3 regions of the Lysinibacillus sp. A4 genome follow, and region 2 is predicted to be linked to each of the others. Evidence: riboswitches for the same ligand, from Rfam matches in the RefSeq annotation. Region 2 holds a riboswitch; each other region holds the start of a gene.
What was found. Region 2 has a riboswitch for S-adenosylmethionine ahead of metA (homoserine O-acetyltransferase MetA). Riboswitches for the same ligand answer to the same signal wherever they lie in the genome.

Region 1 (6,622 bases), on a different contig from region 2:
TCATGTAGATGCCTTTTATGATTTAGGTTATATATGGAGTAATGGTCTGGCTGGAATACGCAATCTTGAAAAAGGTATTCATTGGTTTAAGCAGGCTGCACTTCAAGGAGATGTAGAAGCCAAGCTACAATTAGGGCATATTTTTAATAAAGATACAGGGTTAGATAGAAATCTAAAAGAAGCTATTAAATGGTATGGACTCGCGGCAGATGCAGGATCCGAAGAAGCGGCTAAAATATTACAGGAACTTAAAGGATTGTAAATTTAGTGTTAAAAAAACATAGGCTTTTAGAATGATTTATAAAGCTATGGAGTATGGGTATTTTAGTCTGAAATAAACTACTGTATATGGGTATGTAGATAGATGGTAATTCAGGGTAAAAAATATTAATATAGTGAAATTTGAAGATGTTCGATAAAAAAGTAGAATAAATATAAAGCAAGTAAGCATAATAAACAAAAAAATGGTTAAAAAAGCTACCCAATAATATTGTGGTAGCTTTTTTATAGTTTATTACGCTTTATTTAACAACAAGGACTTTTTATACATTTTGTGTAAAATAATGGTATTAATAAGATTGACAGTCATTTATAAAATGATTAATGTAAATGAGTGATTTTGAAAAGAAGCATACGTAAATAATTTACTGTTAGTCATGTAGGACTATATCTGTTTGCTGAGAGCATATGACCTTAGGCTAAATTAGCAAAGGGGTACCCGACATACTTTTGGAGGAAGTCTGTCATACGGAATTGCGCTATCGAATGTAACCATTAAATCTGACTAATCTGATTTTACCGGTATTTTTTCGTGTATCCATCAATATGTTAAAAGGATTTGATGTTTCTCAGCCTGATGAAAGTAAACGGAATGAAAGAGGGAAGATGTGTGATTTTTCAAAGACAGAGAAAGACGAAGGTATTGGATTTACAGCAATACACAGTGAAAATGGATTTGTCCTCTCGTCAATCGATGGCGAAGCAAATTGAAATGCTGAACTTAACGAAGAACGATTTACAATATTTAAAAGCTTTCCAGCCAATAGTTATGGATAATGTAGATCACATCGTAAACCGTTTTTACAACATGATTGGAACAGAGCATCATTTGGTAGATATCATCAGCCATCATAGTTCTGTAGAAAAGCTTAAAGTAACATTACGGCAGCATATTATTGAAATGTTTAACGGAACCATTGATGAGATGTATTACCAAAGGCGTGTAAAGATTGCAAAGGTGCATGTCCACATTGGGCTTAGAACACAGTGGTATATCTGTGCATTCCAAGATTTATCGATATCATTTATAGATTTAGTCGAAAAAAATATAGAATTTCCACAAGATCAATTTAATACGATCAGAGCTATATCGAAAATTTGTAATTTTGAGCAACAACTCGTTTTAGAAGCTTTTGAAAACACTGTAGAACAACTGAAAGAAAAAATGGTTCATGAAAAAGAAGCGATTGAGCGACAGATTGTAGATTCTTCGGAAGCACTTGCAGCTATCTCGCAGGAAACCAATAATTCTTTTTGCTGCTTAAGTAAGCAATCTGACGAAATTAAACATTTGGCAAAAAAATCACTCGATGTGTCTACACTGGCTGAAAACCAAGCACTTGAGGGTCGCGAGCGTTTAAAAAATCAATCACAAAATATGCTCAATATTAGTCATTCTCTTCATGATATAGAAGAAAATATTGAACAATTATCAGGTATGTCTAAGGAAATGGAAACAATTATGAGTGTTGTGACCAATATTGCGAATCAAACGAATCTATTGGCTTTAAATGCTGCAATTGAAGCAGCACGTGCTGGGGAAGCGGGAAAGGGCTTTAGCGTAGTGGCCGATGAAGTACGTAAATTATCAATTCAGACAAAAGAATCTGTTACAGCGGTGGCTTTGTTATTGAAAAAGACAGGTGAACGAACAGAGAAATTAGAGTATTCTTTGACCAACATTCAAGATGAAGTTGCAGCAGGTGAAGAAAATATGTTACAAACTGAAGGCCAATTTACGAGTATATTGGGAGCCATGACAGAAGCAAAAGATCAAAATGAGTGTATGGCAACAAAAATACAAGCAATTGTAGGCATATTAAGTGAATTAGGCACTTCATTTACTGAGGTAACAAATTCAGCTGAAAAATTAGCGAGCTTTGCGCAAAATTTAAAAGGATAGACTACTAACATTTATATTCTATTTTTCATATTTTTAGACGTAATAAACACTATAGTACCTATTTAAATGTTTGTTGTGAAGTTATCGCTATAGAGGATCAATTTTATAGAGATTCAGAAAGTAAGAGCTATTTCACTGATGAAATAGCTCTATTTTTGCTAAATTTGTAAAGGGTTTAACGTAATTTTCAATGAAAAAAAGATTATACTGTAGAAAGAATGAATATTAGGGGCGGTTATGATGAAAACAGTTGTTGTTTTAGGCGGCGGTATTACAGGACTATGTACAATGCATTATTTGCAACGTCAAGTGAAGGAACATAATTTAGATGTTCGTCTAGTGCTTATAGAAAAAAATACATATTTAGGAGGCAAATTATATTCAGCACATGAACAAGGTTTCATCATGGAAACGGGTGCTGATTCTATTGTAGCCCGTCATCAAGGCGTTATGGAACTCGTGCAGGAGCTTGATTTTGAGGCGGAATTAGTTTACAACGAAACAGGTATTTCTTATATTTATACGAATAATGAGTTACATGCTATTCCGGCAGATTCAACTTTCGGAATACCGATGAGTGTAGCATCCTTAGAGGAAAGTACACTTATTTCCGAGCAGGGAAAAAAAGAAGCGTTGAAGGATTTAACATTGCCAAACAATGGCTTCACAAAGGAAAGTTCTATCGGTGAATTTTTAACTTACTATTTAGGAGAGGAACTGGTGAAAAACCAAATTGCACCAGTCCTTGCAGGTGTTTATTCGGGAGATTTACATCAGCTTTCTATTGGCTCTACTTTACCGTATTTAATTGATTATAAGAATGATTTTGGAAGTATTATTAAAGGCTTTGATGCGAATCGTGAGCAATTTGTTAAAGCAGCGAACAAAAAATTTATATCCTTTAAAAATGGTTTATCTTCTTTAATTAATCGACTTGAACAAACCTTATCCGATGTAGAAATTATCAAGGGTGTTACTACACTAAATGTTCAAAAACAAGATAAGAACTACACAATTTCTTTAGCTAATGGTGAAATTATTGAGTCAGATTATGTCGTTTTAGCATTACCGAATGATTCTGTCCAAAATCTGCTACAGGATGAATCTTTAAACCGCTATTTTAACCAATTTACGACAGCGTCAGCAATTACTATCTATTTAGGTTTTGATGTGCCAGACGCTAAATTGCCAGCAGATGGAACGGGCTATATTGTTTCCCATAATTCAGACGTTACTTGTAATGCAGCAACTTGGACTAGTCGTAAATGGAAGCATACATCGAAAGAAAATAAATTACTTGTGCGACTCTTTTATAAGAGCATCAATCCAGCCTATGAGCAACTACGTGCCATGACTGATGAAGAATTGGCAGCAGTTGCTTTAGAAGATGTGAGAAAGAGCCTAGGAATAGAGGAGCAGCCAACTGTTGTGAATGTAACAAAGTGGATTGATCAAATGCCTAAATATGATTTAGCGCATCGTGAAGCATTACAAGGACTACTACAAGAATTACATGAGAACTATCCTAATTTATCGATTGCAGGGTGCTCATATTTTGGCGTAGGTATTGGTGCTTGTATTCAAAACGGGAAAAAAATTGGCGAAGAGCTTGCAAATGAACTTGCCAATTTCTAAGATTTTAAGTGAAAAAAAACTTTGTTATGTGAAATAGTCTTGACTCATTCGTCAGTAAACGATATGATTCTTTTAATTATTTAAAAAATTCATACTTAATTCTTATCAAGAGAAGCAGAGGGACTGGCCCATTGAAGCTTCAGCAACCAACTTTATTGTCAGGTGCTAAATCCAGAAGACCGTTGAGTCGAAGATGAGAAGGAACAACAATGATGAATCGTTAAAGCCTTCTTTTTTTATGAAAGAAGGCTTTTTATTATATAGAGACATAGGAAGAGAGGCTAATTTTATGGGATTGCTTGAAAGGTTAAAAACGCATGTATTGACGGCAGACGGTGCAATAGGCACAGTGCTATATGGCTATGGATTGGAGTATTGCCATGAGGAAATGAATGTTCAGAGACCGGAGTTAATTGAAAAGATTCATAGAGAATATATTGCAGCTGGTGCTGACATCATTCAAACGAATACGTACGGTGCAAATGCCATTAAATTAGCTCGCTATGGATTAGAATCAAAAGTCCAACAATTTAATGAAGCTGCTATCACCATCGCAAAACGAGCAGCGGCTGATGGCGGTCAATTTGTTTTAGGAACAATTGGTGGTATTCGGGGAATTCGTAAAAGTGATGCAACCTTGGATGAAATATTAGCGACTATTGAAGAACAAGCAAGCGTCTTACTTGCAGGGAATCCAGATGGCCTTTTACTTGAAACTTATTATGATTTTGAAGAATTAACAGCAACCTTAAAGATGCTACGAGAAAAAACAAAATTGCCGATTATTGCACAAGTTTCTATGCATGAGCCCGGTGTTCTACAAAATGGGATGTCTTTAAATAATGCTCTCCATGAGCTTGAAGCCCTAGGTGCTGATATTGTTGGTGTCAATTGTCGACTAGGTCCACACCATACTATTCTAGCATTTGAAGGTGTAGAACTTCCTAATAAGGCATTTATGTCGGCCTATCCAAATGCATCACTTCTGGACTTAGAGGATGGGCGTGTCGTTTATGAATCAGAAGCTGATTATTTTGGTCGAGCGGCTGTTGAATTGCGTGATCAAGGTGTACGTTTAATAGGGGGCTGCTGTGGTACAACACCCAAACATATTGCAGCAGCAAAGAAGTATTTAGAAGAGTTATCACCGGTTCAGGAGAAGCATGCGAAACCTGAAAAGATTGAGATTGTTCGGGAAGCGGAGCCAACAAAGTATGAGCCTCTTCATGAAAAGGTTAAACGTGAACGTTCTGTCATAGTAGAGTTGGATACACCTAGACATTTAGAGATTGACGGGTTCCTTGAAGGAGCAAAGCAATTATATGATGCAGGTGCAGATGTAGTTATGATGGCAGACAATTCATTGGCCTCTCCACGTATTAGCAATATTGCAATGGGAGCATTGTTGAAGAGCACACATGGTGTACGTCCACTAACTCATATTACATGTCGCGACCGTAATTTAATTGGTCTACAATCTCATTTAATGGGGTTAAATGCTTTAGGTATTCATGATGTGTTGGCTGTTACGGGTGATCCAACGAAAGTAGGAGATTTCCCAGGTGCGACAAGTGTTTATGATGTATCTTCAATGGAGCTAATCCAATTAATTAAGCAATTAAATGGAGGGGTCTCTTTCTCAGGTAAGCCACTTCGAAAAAAAGCAAATTTTTCAGTTGCTGCTGCATTTAATCCAAACGTCCGTGTGTTAGATCGTGCTGTGACACGCTTAGAGAAGAAAATTGAGCATGGGGCAGACTACTTCATTTCTCAACCAGTATATACGAAAGAAAAAATTGTAGAGATTTATGAGGCAACAAAGCATTTACAAGCTCCAATTTACATCGGTATTATGCCTGTTACGAGTTATAAAAGTGCTGAATTTTTACATCATGAAGTACCAGGTATCAAATTATCTGAAGATGCCTTAACAAGAATGAAAGCATGTGGAGAAGATAAGGAAAGAGCGACATTGGAGGGGATTGCCATTGCTAAAGAATTAGTAGAAGTGGCTACACAATATTTCAATGGCATTTACCTTATTACACCATTTTTACGTTACGATGTGACACTAGAGTTGATGAAATATATAGAGCAATTGGATGAACAGAAAAAAGGAGTAAGTATACATGGCTAAGCACTCGATTGAAGAGCAACTAGAGAAACGTATTTTAATTCTTGATGGCGCAATGGGAACAATGCTACAAAATGAAAATTTATCAGCAGAGGATTTTGGTGGCGAGGAACTTGATGGCTGTAACGAAAATCTTGTGCTTACTAGACCAGATGTTATTGAAAAAATTCACCATAAATACTTAGAGGCAGGCGCAGATATTATTTGTACAAATACATTTGGTGGGACGCCTCTTGTGTTAAATGAATATGATCTTGGCACAAAAGCAGAAGAAATTAATAAGCGTGCAGTGGAAATTGCTCGCCAAGCAGTGGATCGTTATTCGACATCGGATTGGCCACGTTTTGTCGCAGGTGCTATGGGACCAACAACAAAAACGTTATCAGTAACTGGTGGTATTACATTTGATGAGCTAGAGGAAAATTTTTATGTACAGGCAAAGGCATTAATTGAGGCAGGAGCTGACGTTTTGTTATTAGAAACAAGTCAGGATATGCTCAATGTCAAAGCAGGCACACTTGGCGTAAAGCGCGCTTTTGCATCAACTGGCAAAGAGCTACCTGTCATGATTTCAGGAACAATAGAACCGATGGGTACAACGCTTGCAGGGCAAACAATCGATGCCTTTTATATTTCGATCGAGCATATTAAACCAATATCAGTTGGCCTAA
Region 2 (6,622 bases):
ATATATGGCATGATGTGCTCATCAATCGGTTAGTAAAACGTGATGACCAGGAGTTAGAAGACTGGATTGCTAAGGAACGTAAAGCTTTTTTCTTAGAATAGTCGTATAAGGAAGGGGAGTTACTTGAAAAAATTCGTGTTGCTAGGTTTAATAAGCCTACTAATGCTAGGAGCCTGTAATGCTACACCACCTACCGATCCACCAACGATTCATGAGCTAACGGTTGTCCCAGATAATGTCCAAAAAAATATCGTTTCTAATGACAGAATACAACTATTGCATGAAAAGGATGCTCCATATTACCTTGTTTATTATTCAAAAGGGAATGTATTGGCAAGTATTACAGCTGAGGGAAATAGGCTTATTATCCAGTTAGAAGAAGGCAGCGATCAAAGGAAAGAGGCTCAACCCTATGTTTTTAAAGTCACCGTCAAGAATCCTGAGCTGGATACCATTGATTTGCGAATTAACGGTCAGAGTACGCCAATTGATCGTATGACCATTATGTGATAAAAGAAACCGAAATCCCTTTAGAAATGAGATTTCGGTTTCTTTACGTGATGTCTAATAAAAGACTTTGTCTACGTTATATTTAGAGCGGAAAGTATTAATCGCATATGTTTCGTAAATTTCACGTTCCATTGGATCTTCTACTTCATAGACTTCAATTTTGAACACTTCATCACGATGGTTTTTCATCGGAGATACATTATCCTCGAAATGTTTTTTAATACGTTGACGAATTTTACGTGCTTTCCCAACAAACAATAGCTCATTCTTGTCATTATAGAATAAGAAAATGCCGCCTTTATCTCGTGTGATTTTATGGAAGTCAATAAAACCAAAGTAAGGTGTGATCGGCACATCACCTGGTTTTAAATCTTGTTCACGTTGACGGATTACTAGATCTGGTTTTGGAAATTCAATTTTAATCAAACTATTCACGTTCCTCTCTCTTACTAAAAGTATATGGTAACATAATTACGGCATGTTTACCATAAATTTTAAATGTAGAAACCCCACAGATAGCAAGCTTAGTGTACATCAAATGACCGAGAAACATGCGCGTGAATCACAAAATATTCTATGAATTATTGATATTCTAACTAGTTCGTGTTACAATTCAAGATAATTAAATAATCTTATCAAGAGAAGCTGAGGGATTTGGCCCGATGACGCTTCAGCAACCTCTAACAATTGTTAGAAAGGTGCTAATTCCAGCAAAGGATTTTTTCCTTTGAGAGATAAGAGTGGACGTGAAAAAAATCCTTCTCATTCTATCTCGTATGGAATGAGGAGGATTTTTTAATTTCGTTGCATCCTACGCAAGCAAGATTTGCTAAAAGAGAGTGATTATAGAGAGGGGAAAGCAAGATGCCAATTAATATTCCGAAAAATTTACCAGCTGGAGAACATTTACGTGAGGAAAAAATCTTCGTCATGGAAGAAGATCGTGCGAAAACACAGCAAATCCGTCCATTAAATATATTAATATTAAATTTAATGCCTGAAAAAGAAAAAACAGAGCTCCAATTATTACGTTTATTGGGGAATACACCATTACAAGTCAATATTACCTTTTTGAATACAGCCACACACGAGTCTAAAAATGTGAGTAAATCCCATTTGCAGCTTTTCTACACAACGTTCAATCAGATTCGACACCGACGCTATGATGGTATGATTATAACTGGTGCGCCAGTAGAAAAAATGGCTTTTGAAGAGGTCAACTATTGGCAGGAAATTTCAGAAATTATGGATTGGTCTAAAAAGAATGTGACATCCGTGCTACATATATGTTGGGGGGCACAGGCTGCATTGTATCATCATTATGGCATTGGGAAGGTTGAGCTTTCTGCTAAATGCTCAGGCGTCTATTCCCATGTGATTACAGATTTAACTGTAGATTTGGTACGTGGCTTTAGTGATTTATTTACTGCGCCCCATTCACGCTATACATCTGTTTCGATTGACGAGGTTCGCAATCATCCAGATCTACGATTATTATCCTATTCAGAGGATGCTGGGGTATTTATTGTACAATCAAAAGATAATAAAAATATTATGATTACGGGGCATCTAGAGTATGATGCGACAACGCTAGCCGATGAATATAGTCGCGATGTGGCGAAGGGCATAGATATCGCCGTTCCTGTAAACTACTTCCCGAATGACGATCCGACACAAGTGCCGATGAATACATGGCGTGCCCATACGCATCTATTATTCTCTAACTGGTTGAACTACTATGTTTACCAAGAAACACCATATGAATGGGATTTTGTAGATGAAATCGAATATCATATTTAATTAATAAAAAGTCTAATTTCTTTTCTAGCTTAGAAGAAATTAGACTTTTTGATTGTCATTTTCTGTTTCCTGCTGAGGTGTTTCGTTATTTTGAGCCTTGGATTTACGATTGCGAATAACTACTACAATCAGCAAAAGTATGGGTAATAAAATGGTGAAAATAAAGGAAAAAATTGGCCAAATTTCATTATTATAATTAGTAGAATGCACAATATCTGGATGAACAATTTGAGAAAGTCCAATGACAATTATACCCATCGGTATAATAAGCGGACGATGATCCTTAATCTTCAAAATTTGTGCGAGGCCAACAACGGTCGTATAGAAATACATAAATGTACGAATATATATAGACGTAATCCACATAAATGCCATAATGATTTCAATGCGCTGTAAAAAATTCCCTATAGATATTCTTTGCGCTAAGGCATAGCTAGGAAATGTCCTTGATGCAGTGTTTTCAGGACCTAATACAAGAATTGATAGGACAATCAACGTAACTAAGACGATTCCGCCAAGGATTGCCCCAATATATAGCCCTTTCTGTGCAGACGGCTGTACATTGACGCCAGTAGGATAGAGCATCAATAATACAATTAATGGAAAGGAAAAGATACTCATAAAGCGTGCAATACTATAAAACATAGATGCTTTGGTCGCTTCTAGTAGAGGCTGAATATTCTCAAATGTAATTTGAGGGGTAATACTAATGACGAAAAAAATAAAAATAAAGATAAACAATGGGAAGAGGATTTCTGCCGAACGGGCAAAGGTCTCAATCCCTAAATAAGCGGCATACATAATAAGGATACTGAACAGTAGGGCAAATGCTAATGTCGGTGTCTCTGGCATAACTTCCGTTTTCATGAAAATACCGATAAAATAAAGTAATTCTCCAGCCGAAAGAAAGGTCATAATCAGGAAACAAATCGCTGTGATTTTCCCGAAAAAACGCCCAAGAATTTTTTCATTGGCCTCGATAAAGTTTAGGGACGGTGTTTGATTGGCCAGTGTTAAAAATAATTTTAGAACCAGTAAACTGAGCAGAACACCAATGCTTGCCGCTATCCAAGCATCTTGCTTAGCGGCACCAGTAATACTCGAAGGGATAATTAAAATCGCTGTACCGATAGAATAGAGAAAGGTAACGATTGTAAACTGTCTTGAACTAATTATCTCTTTTTCCATCAAGCTACCCTCCGTTTCTCAGTCCATCTTTCTATTTTGTGAATGACACAATGTAATCCCTAATCGGTGTGAAGATAAAGGTAATCAAATCTAATGGGCTAGGAATATGGATTTTAAGGGCAATCCCCATATTTAAAGCCGTTCCAATAAGTAGCAAAAAGGAGAATACAATAATGGCTTTTCTATCCTGTTGCTTTTTTAGCTTTGGAATAAAAACAAGAGCAACAATGATTGCAATAATCAAGATAGCTACTGCTAGTACCATCTCATTACTCCTCCTTTGGCTTGTTTAATAATGAATTTTGCATCGTACCTGAACCTTGGGTTGTTACCTTTACATGAACAGCCACTGCTAAATCTGGAAAAATGGAAGTCCAGTCATCCTTAATTTTTTTCCACTGCTTTGGATCTGCCCGATGTAGGGCATCCCCAAATCCAAAAACATCGACTTCATATTGCTGTTGAATTTTCTCTACTGTTTTTTCAATGCGGTCATCAATACCCTGGGCTGTTTTTTTATTAACGTAATCAATTGATTTATTTTTGGTAAGATCGATATCACATTCGACCTCTCCAACATTCTGCTCTACATTAATATGGACATCGATTTTCGGTTTGCCGTTTTTAAATGACCCTTTCACCTTTGTAGTGGATTGGGTGATTTCAGTAGACAAGGTCCCTTTATTAGGACAGGCGATGATTTCTATCGTACTTTGAATTTTGTCATTAAGAAAACTAATACTTTTGCTTTCGCTTTCAGTCAGTAGCCCTATATATTTATCCCCTTTAAATACTGCTAAACCTGTATAACGTAATAGCACAGGTGTTTTAACACGTTGCACATTTGTTTGATCTACACCTAATTTCTTATCGCCATGAACTTCAATAGCAGAAATTAACGCCCCTTTATGCTTATTGGTTAACGTATTGACTAATTCATCAATATTAACAGCTATTGTGGAGCCCCAAGCCTTTTCAGAGACATCAAGGGAATTCAAGATTTTATTAGCAGGAACTTTTTCGATGGGTGTTAGTACATTTAATACTTCCTTCGCTGTTGCTTCGTGAGACATAATGACGTCGAAATCCTTACGAAATTCATGGTCCCTTACAATTAAATCAAGTGCATCACTAATGCCTTCTTTCGCGAGATCTTCCCCTAATACAACCACTTGAAGGTGGGCAAAATAAGGTTTTCGAGCTGCAATAGTCGTCATTTTCCGAATGGCTTCAAAGATGGTCTCGCCTCTCGAATGATAGCTAACGACAGGAGAGCGTTGAGTGGAAGCTTGGCGCACTGAGACTTCACTAGGATCAACAATTTGAACTGTAATTTCATATTCCTCATCTATTTTGTCAATGCCAAATGCTACGACTATGGCCAATTCATTTAATTCACGCTTACTCCAGCAGCCACTTAACAGTATTGTGAGGATACATAGTAAGCAAATCCAGTTTATTTTTGCCATATTCCATTCCTCATTTATCCAGTTGTTATTTCCTGCTTTTTACATTGATATATTTATGTCCTCTAACAATATTTTTTTGATTGACCAAACGAGGTCGTGTAAGTAACTTTCTACGCGGGAACAGCAGAAACGCATCCTTCTGATCCTGTAATACCAACGGTGCGAATGGGCTTAAATAAGGTACACCAAATGAACGAATGCTACATAGATGAAGAATAATTAGCATAATGCCAAACATTACACCGAATAAACCAAACATAGCAGCTAAAATCATTAATGGGAAACGTAGTACACGAATCGTATTCGATAAGCCATAGGCAGGGAATAGAAAGCTACAAATCGCTGTTAAGGCTACAATAATTACCATTACAGCGGAAACGACGCCTGCATCAACTGCTGCCTGACCAATAACTAAAGTACCTACGATGGATACCGCAGGACCGATTGTTCGAGGCATACGAAGTCCAGCTTCCCTTAAGACCTCAAAGGCAACCTCCATAATAAGCGCTTCTACTACTGCAGGAAAGGGTACGCCTTCCCTTTGTGAAGCAATGCTAATTAACATGGGGGTCGGTAGCATTTCCTGATGAAAGGTAGTAATCGCCACATACAAGGATGGTGCTACTAATGCTAGACTGATACCAAAGAAACGCAAGATACGTACAAGTGAGCTAATCATCCAATGCTGATAATAATCTTCTGCTGATTGTAAAAAGGATGTAAATAGCGCTGGAACGACTAAGACAAAAGGTGTGCCATCAACTAGAATCGCCACTTTGCCATCTAATAATTCACCTGCGATGACATCAGGTCGTTCAGAGTTGTAGACGGTTGGAAACATAGAGTTTTTTGAGTCTTGAATAAAATCCTCAATATAGCCACTTTCCAGAATGCCATCAATATTAATACGATCTAATCGAGCCAATACCTCTGCGACGATTTTGTCACTGGCGATGCCATTTATATACATCACTACTACATCTGTTTGTGTCACATCTCCGATAACGCGTGATTTTATCCAGAGATTCGGACTTTTTATTTTGCGACGAATGAGCGCTGTATTCGTTCGCAAGGTTTCCGTAAAGGATTCCCTCGGTCCGCGAATTACGGATTCCGTCGATGGCTCTGTGACAGCTCGATCCTTGGCACTTCTAGTACTTGTCACAATCCCTTCGGCAAAGCCATCTAATAAAATAACCGTTTCACCATTGAGAATGGCATTGTAGAGTGTTGTGAAATGCTCAATATTCGTCACATCGCCTACCGTTAAATAGGAATTCCGAACATATTGATTAATGGTTGTTATTTCAATATCTTGTTCTTCTTCAATATTTGCCATCAGTTTATCGATAACAGAATCAGAAATAGTCGTTTTATCCGATAAGCCATCAATGGAAATAATGGCGAGGCTATGGGGATCAGTTTCTCCAATCGCAATTTCACGTATGATAATATCATTACTATGCCCTAGTGATTGTTGAATGATTTTTATATTTTTAGATAGGGAAGTATACAATAAATCGTTCGTTGTATGGGATGGGGAGGTCTCGTTATTGTTAGACATGGACATGTGTTTTCCTCCTCAAATGGTCGTTCATTACCTTTAGAATGGACAATTTTTTTGAGAGATAAACGAAAGAGATATGAAAAATCTA
Region 3 (6,622 bases), on a different contig from region 2:
AGAAACACCGAAAAAAATGACAATTGAATAATAATTGGCAACGAAAATCCACTTCTCTGATGAAGTGGATTTTTCCATATTGTTGAATTAAAGATCATGTCACTGCTAAAACTTTTTAGCAAGGTGAGGGGGTGATTTCGCTCCAGGGTCTCCTCTATAACGCTAAATCCACAGGAAAGCAAGTAGCCAGCATAATAAATTCTATTGATGGTTTTGTTTTTCAATACTTATGTAAAAAGGCGAGAGCAAAAGTGTTTCAGCCCATAAAAATACCGAGCTATCCACTAAAACGCTTACGAAGTGTTTCGGAATAGTTCGGTTTTTCTAGTTATCATGTTTGTTAATGTAAAGATTATTCGGCTTAATGAAGGTCCCTGTTAGTGATGTTCCAGCCTTTTCTCCTTATCGATTTATCCAATAAAAAGCACCAGGGCAAACTAAAGTTTCCTTTGTTCGTTTAGAATCCTTTAATGTCACACCAAATGGTCCCTCTTTGACATGACCAAGTGTCATTGTCATCGCGCTCTCTTCCTCATAGAAATCTAAACGCATATTCGGTAGCTGTAGTGACATATACTGCTCATATTGCGTAGGCACTGGTAGCTGTAACACCTCTTGCCACAGTTGTACTGTTGCCTGCATGTCCTTGACGTAGAATTGGACGGATTCCATGGTTATAGCCTGTTTGACATCAATGGCACCACTTGCCTTTAATTGAACCAAACGCTCTTCATCTGCCTCCGCCCATTCAATCAAAAATGGAAAATCAATTGGCAGATCTGGCTTACCAAAATGCAATAGCTTCCATTCTACCACAGTGCCATCTGGTCTTGTTCTGCTACATGCATCTGGTCCATATACTTCATAGCCCAATGCTCGCAAGCGTCGACCCTCTTCCTCAATATTTTTTGTGCGCAGAGCAATTCGAGAAAATCCCTGGCGCTCTTGATCACGTTTAAACGTATAATGTAGGGAATATGGGTATTGTGCCGCTTGCTCAAATAAATCACGATCATAGATAGCAATTTGTTCAATATAGCTTAAGCCAAAGTAGCTTAACGTATTATAAGTCCCCCACATCGTGTGCTGCCCACCATTCACTGTATGGACATTTCGTTTATTGAAGAAAACCTTTATATTTTCTGGTGATTCCACTTGATGAACCAAATGATCAAAATATAAAGTCATGGCCATTCCCCTTTCTTTCCCCATTACCTTTACCTGTATGTTTGATTAGTTTAAAATTTACTCAAGAAAAGGAGTTACTAGTAGGATATGAAAAAAAGTTTCGTTTACCTACAAACTCCGTTCACTAATTTCATAAAGAGGTGATTTGAATGACAGATTTAGTAGCTGCTTTTAAATTGGCATTAGGTAATTATCCTACAGGCGTAACAGTTGTCACGACATGTCATGACACAAAACCGATTGGCTTAACCGTCAATTCCTTTGCATCTGTTTCAATCGACCCGCTCCTTATTTTGTGGTCACTCGATAAAAAATCTCAGCTCCATCCTTATTTCACGACTTCGCCAAATTTTGCGGTCAATATTTTAGCGAGTGATCAAGAGCATTTATGTACACTATTTGCCAGTAAAATCCCTGATCGCTTTGCACAAGCAAAATGGTCAACTTCCTCTTTAGGACTACCGATTTTACATGATACAGCAGCTAATTTACAATGTAAAACATTTCAGCAAATCGATGCTGGCGACCATACCATTTTTATTGGGCAGGTCGTAGACATTACAAATGCTCAAAAAGAGCCTTTGCTTTATCATCGCCGTCATATCGGTCCCATACCAAAAAGCTTTTATAGCTAGCCTTTACACAAAAAAAGGGCCATTTGTAAGCACAGGAAATCCTTCATGCTTATAGGTGGCCGTTTGACATAAGTTCTACTGAAATCATTGTTATTTTTTCTGCGGAAATCTCTGCTTTTCAAGCCTATTAATTTGCACAATCACACCATCTTGAATCGTAATATGCACTTCACCAAATTCAAGATTTTGAATCGCCTTCGCAATTGCCTCTAGTTTCTTATCATCTACTTTTACTGACTGAGCCATACGATACACCCCTTCTTTTTTATCCTTATTGTTCATAAAGAGGCCAACGCATCAAACTGATTGATAGCCCCTCCTATCTCTCAGACACCATCTGTTGGATTTGGCACCTGTTGTTCGGTTGCCGAGGCTTCATTGGGCCAAGTCCCTCCACCTCTCTTGATAAGAGTACTGCGTTTCTTGAAAATAATTCTATAATTCTGCTATAGGAATGTCAATACAAAATATTAGAAAACCTAGTTGAATACTATGCAATATGTCGTTTAGATTAAAAGACTCCCTATACCTAAAGTATTTTATGCCTAGTCAGTGAGAAATAGATGGCAATCCATTAATTTATTACAAGCTCCATTTCCTCATCATGAATTCAAGTGGGCCTCGATGATGTTTAGTCCTCCACCATACAGAAACCACGACACATCCTAAAAAATAACAGCAGGCATACAGCATGGAAAAAGCAAGTGTTTGGTTCTCCAGCTTTTGGCAAATAATTAGTATTCCAATGCCTATAACAACATGGCCAACATAATGCGTTAAAGACATTTGTCCAGTTAATATGAAAGATTGAATAACTTTATTTTTACATGTCTCTACAAGATAGATGGAGCCAACAATGATAACAATAGCCGAAGCCGAATTAGAGAGGACATACATCATATTCGGTGGAATCGGTCCTGTATCAAATAAATACAATGCACTCTCTACATCTAATAAATGAATGGTTGTCATCTTAATGAATAACGTTGAACAAGTCTCAGTCACGATGACTAGCAATAAGCCTATCACCAGTAAGTTTTTTCTTAATGTATGATTTGTTAAATCTAATGTGCCCATTACCATCCCTATCAGAAAGAAGCAAATCCAGGGGAATAGTGGATGATAGCCATTAAACATCAAATTTCTTATAAATCCAGCTGGTGTCCAAAAATCAAGATACTCTAGTAGCACATATGTTGGATGCCAACCAGCAAGGTAACTAAATTGAATTTGAAGCCATTGTGAAAGGATAAGGATGGCACCAATTATGAAGATCATCATTTTCTTGGATTGGGCAATCAAACAAGCAGCAACAAACATATACACGCCATAATAATGTAAGATATCTCCTGTCCAGCCGATTGCATATAATATAATCCCTATCGTAAATAACAAAAGCGCCCTCTTCCACAAAGTAAGTCGATTTTGACGAAGAAGGATTGGGTCCTTACTCTCTCTAGCCTGACGAGTCATTAAGGCTGTCCCTATTCCTGCTAGCATGACAAATACGGCCGAAGCACGTCCCTCGAAAAGATGTTGGAAGGCCATTAACCATGTTGAACCATTCGTTGTAGAACCTGTTATGACGCCAAAATTGACAATGAACATGCCAAGCATGGCGAGAGCTCTTGCAAAATCAAGACCTTCAATGCGCCGATCATCATTTCTTTTTGTCATCTTTGCCCCCTTGGATAACGCTATTCACTGCCTCCTTCCAAATAGCCCTATAGTTCAATTGGTTGCCTGTTAACATGAAATTACCGATATTATCATAGACGAGGGCTAGCATCTGTGCCTTCGCTTCTATATGGGGAGTATCCTCTAGCACGCCTAGCTGTACGCCATATCGTAGGATAGCAACAAAGCTCGTTAAAAAGCTTGTTTCTAGCTCTACTAATTGTCTTTTATAGTTTTCATCGCGGGCCGCTAATAGTACATATTGATTAAATATTTTATTAAAATAAGGGTCCTTGTCCTGTGCCTCAATAGATTTATAGCCTAGCTTAAGTAATTCCTCCTTAAAATTAGCAGAAGAAAGCTCTTTATACTCCACAGCGACATCATGTTTAATTTCTTTATACAATTCATCAAATATGAAAGCGATTAATTGATCTTTTGATTGAAAATAATAGTAAATGGCTGGTTTTGAAATACCGACCTCTGTAGCAATCATTGCTAAGCTTGTTTTTTCAAATCCATTTTCCGCAAACATCCCATAAGCAATTTCTATAATCTTTTGAAAAGTTTGTTCTTTATTTCCCATTATTACCCTCCTTTTTTTACCGACCGTTAAGTAAATATTATAGGATGCTAACCTTTTAGACAAGAAAAAACTGCGTAGAAATATTTCTCTACACAGTTCATATTTATTGATTTTGTAAATACATCATTAAAGCTTCTGCTGTTTTTTGCTTGCCCATTACTTTAAGAGGCTGTCCATCAGCAGGTACAATCCAATGAGGTTCATCCCCCCCATATAAAGACTGAGAGCTATTTGCTACCATAAATTGTGCATTGGCTGTTTCCATACGCAGTCTGGCACGAGCTAACAAGAATTCCTCATCATTCGTTGCTTCGAGCTTAAAGCCTACTAACGTTACATTCGGTTGCCATCCCTTAATTTGACCTAATACTTTTGGTGCTTTTTTAAAATGAATAATAGGTGGTTCGTCAGAAGGCATTTTCCCCGTTTCCTCCATTAAATTACCTGATTGATCATATACTTTGTCAATGACCCAATCAGAGCCCGCAGCCGCCATAATGACGATATCGACATGTTGTTGTTGAACTGCATGACGCACCTTTTGTCCTAAATCCTCTATGCCTTCAAATTGAATCAATGTCATATCATTTTGGTTTTCTGGGAGCTGTGCAAAGTAACCATGCATGTATACTACGTTAGCGCCAGCAGCCAGCGCCGCCTCTGCTAAATAACACCCCATTGTGCCTTTTGATAAATTCGTATGACCTCGTACACGATCCCATTTTTCAAGTGTTCCCCCACTTGTAATGAGTACGGTTTTGCCCTGTAATGTCCCCATACACTCACCTATTTTCTGAAATATATACAAATACTATTTTAACGTAATGTAAGGATAGGCTTCAATAGCCACTATTTTAGGGAGCTGTTTTGTTCTTTTAGCCAAGCACTTAATATCTCTGCAAATTTCTTTGTGACGGGCGAAGCATGGTGTTTCATGGCAATACCAATTGTTCGGTAGCCACCTTGCTTTAATGGAATCGCTCTCAATGTTGGCGGTAAATTTTGAATAACCAACTGAGGTAAAATACTGATCCCTAAATGATGGGAAATCATGGAAAGAATCCCTACCTCCTCGGAAAGCTCAAAGCGGATATTCGGCTTAACATGATATTGCTCTAATAGCACCTTGACATCATTTGTCCCTTTATAGGAAGTCATAATAAATGGCATATCCTCTAAATCTACGATATCAATTTCTGTCTTATCAAACAATGGACTTTTATCCGAAACAATACATAATAATGGGTCTTGTTGGAGCTCAGTGAACTGATATTGCTCTGACTTTTGACCATTCAAAAATCCTGCTTCTACTTCACCACTTAAAAGCCATTGTTCAATTTCATAGTAATCTCCCTCTCGTAACTCCACCTGTATCCCTGGAAATTGATTATCCATAATTCGAACAATCTCTGGCATCCAATTGGAAGAAATACTCGATATCACACCAATTCGAACCTTACCTCGTGTCACGCCATGAATGTGAGCTGCTTCCTGTTGCAATAATTCTTGAGCATCCAAAACCTGACGCATTGCCCTTAGCATTGTTTGTCCCTCACTCGTTAATGTCACACCCACACGACTTCGATGAATGAGCGCAAAGCCAAACTCTTTTTCTAAACTCGACACGGCATGACTCACAGCAGATTGTGTTAACCCTAGCGCATCAGCTGCTTTTGTAAAGCTTGCCACCTCTGCCACCTTTGTTAAAATCTCATATTTCACTAAGCTCATCCGCAATCCCTCTATATACATGAATTTTTTTAATCCTATTCATTATAAACATTCGTTTTACTAATCACAACACAAGATATATAGTAATTTTTAGTATAAAACTGTTTTAGTACACAGATGGTAGGTGAACATAATGAGTATCCAAGGAAAAGCAAATGTATTGATGGTTATTGTCACAATGTTTTGGGGGCTCTCTTATACCTTTATGGTCATGGGGCTAGAAACGTTGGCAGTTTATAATGTGGTGGCATTACGTTGTATCATCGCATTTTTCGTAGCAGGACTTATTTTTTACAAACGGATGATCAAAGTAAATGGTAAAACATTAAAATATGCGGCTATTCAAGGATTTTTATTATTCATTGTGTTCGCGTTAAGTTTATTTGGTTTACAATCTACTTCTGTTTCAAATGCTGGCTTCATCTTGAGCCTAACGGTCGTGTTAGTGCCGATTTTTAGCAGCTTTATTGAAAAAAAATTACCTTCTCGAGCAGTTAGCTTTGCGATCATTTGTACCATGATTGGTATTACCGTTTTAACAGCACACGGCTCATTCACATTCCATAAAGGTGATTTATTAGTAGCAATTGCTGCGTTATGTTATTCAATTTATTTACTTTTAAATAGCTCATTCACACGAAATGTAGAGTCCATTTCATACGGAATTTATCAGCTTGGCTTTGCTGGTATTTATGCACTTGTGTTAACCTTTCTATTCGAAACACCGACAATGCCAAATTCAGCAATATCCTGGATTGCAATTTTAGGGCTTGGCATCATCTGTAGTGCGTTTTGCTTTGTGGGT

Region 1: another riboswitch for S-adenosylmethionine. It lies ahead of NY607_RS22605 (bifunctional homocysteine S-methyltransferase/methylenetetrahydrofolate reductase); the one in region 2 lies ahead of metA (homoserine O-acetyltransferase MetA).
Region 3: another riboswitch for S-adenosylmethionine. It lies ahead of NY607_RS02990 (YezD family protein); the one in region 2 lies ahead of metA (homoserine O-acetyltransferase MetA).

The regions. Positions count from the first base shown of each region.
Region 1 is NZ_JANWTB010000016.1:55,503-62,124, forward strand. Features, by position in the region: gene NY607_RS22590 (tetratricopeptide repeat protein) at 1-262, shown strand, start outside; gene NY607_RS22595 (globin-coupled sensor protein) at 890-2,182, shown strand; gene NY607_RS22600 (protoporphyrinogen oxidase) at 2,423-3,817, shown strand; SAM riboswitch class I at 3,917-4,017, shown strand; gene NY607_RS22605 (bifunctional homocysteine S-methyltransferase/methylenetetrahydrofolate reductase) at 4,107-5,954, shown strand; gene metH (methionine synthase) at 5,947-6,622, shown strand, end outside.
Region 2 is NZ_JANWTB010000004.1:61,654-68,275, reverse strand. Features, by position in the region: gene NY607_RS08845 (TrmB family transcriptional regulator) at 1-101, shown strand, start outside; gene NY607_RS08840 (hypothetical protein) at 124-510, shown strand; gene NY607_RS08835 (nucleotide excision repair endonuclease) at 565-936, opposite strand; SAM riboswitch class I at 1,140-1,251, shown strand; gene metA (homoserine O-acetyltransferase MetA) at 1,375-2,310, shown strand; gene NY607_RS08825 (GerAB/ArcD/ProY family transporter) at 2,350-3,498, opposite strand; gene NY607_RS08820 (hypothetical protein) at 3,530-3,763, opposite strand; gene NY607_RS08815 (Ger(x)C family spore germination protein) at 3,768-4,967, opposite strand; gene NY607_RS08810 (spore germination protein) at 4,993-6,537, opposite strand.
Region 3 is NZ_JANWTB010000001.1:516,997-523,618, forward strand. Features, by position in the region: gene NY607_RS02975 (amphi-Trp domain-containing protein) at 1-31, shown strand, start outside; gene NY607_RS02980 (VOC family protein) at 403-1,188, opposite strand; gene NY607_RS02985 (flavin reductase family protein) at 1,338-1,823, shown strand; gene NY607_RS02990 (YezD family protein) at 1,914-2,069, opposite strand; SAM riboswitch class I at 2,140-2,235, opposite strand; gene NY607_RS02995 (DUF418 domain-containing protein) at 2,406-3,500, opposite strand; gene NY607_RS03000 (TetR/AcrR family transcriptional regulator) at 3,484-4,086, opposite strand; gene NY607_RS03005 (phosphopantothenoylcysteine decarboxylase domain-containing protein) at 4,190-4,864, opposite strand; gene NY607_RS03010 (LysR family transcriptional regulator) at 4,936-5,817, opposite strand; gene NY607_RS03015 (DMT family transporter) at 5,951-6,622, shown strand, end outside.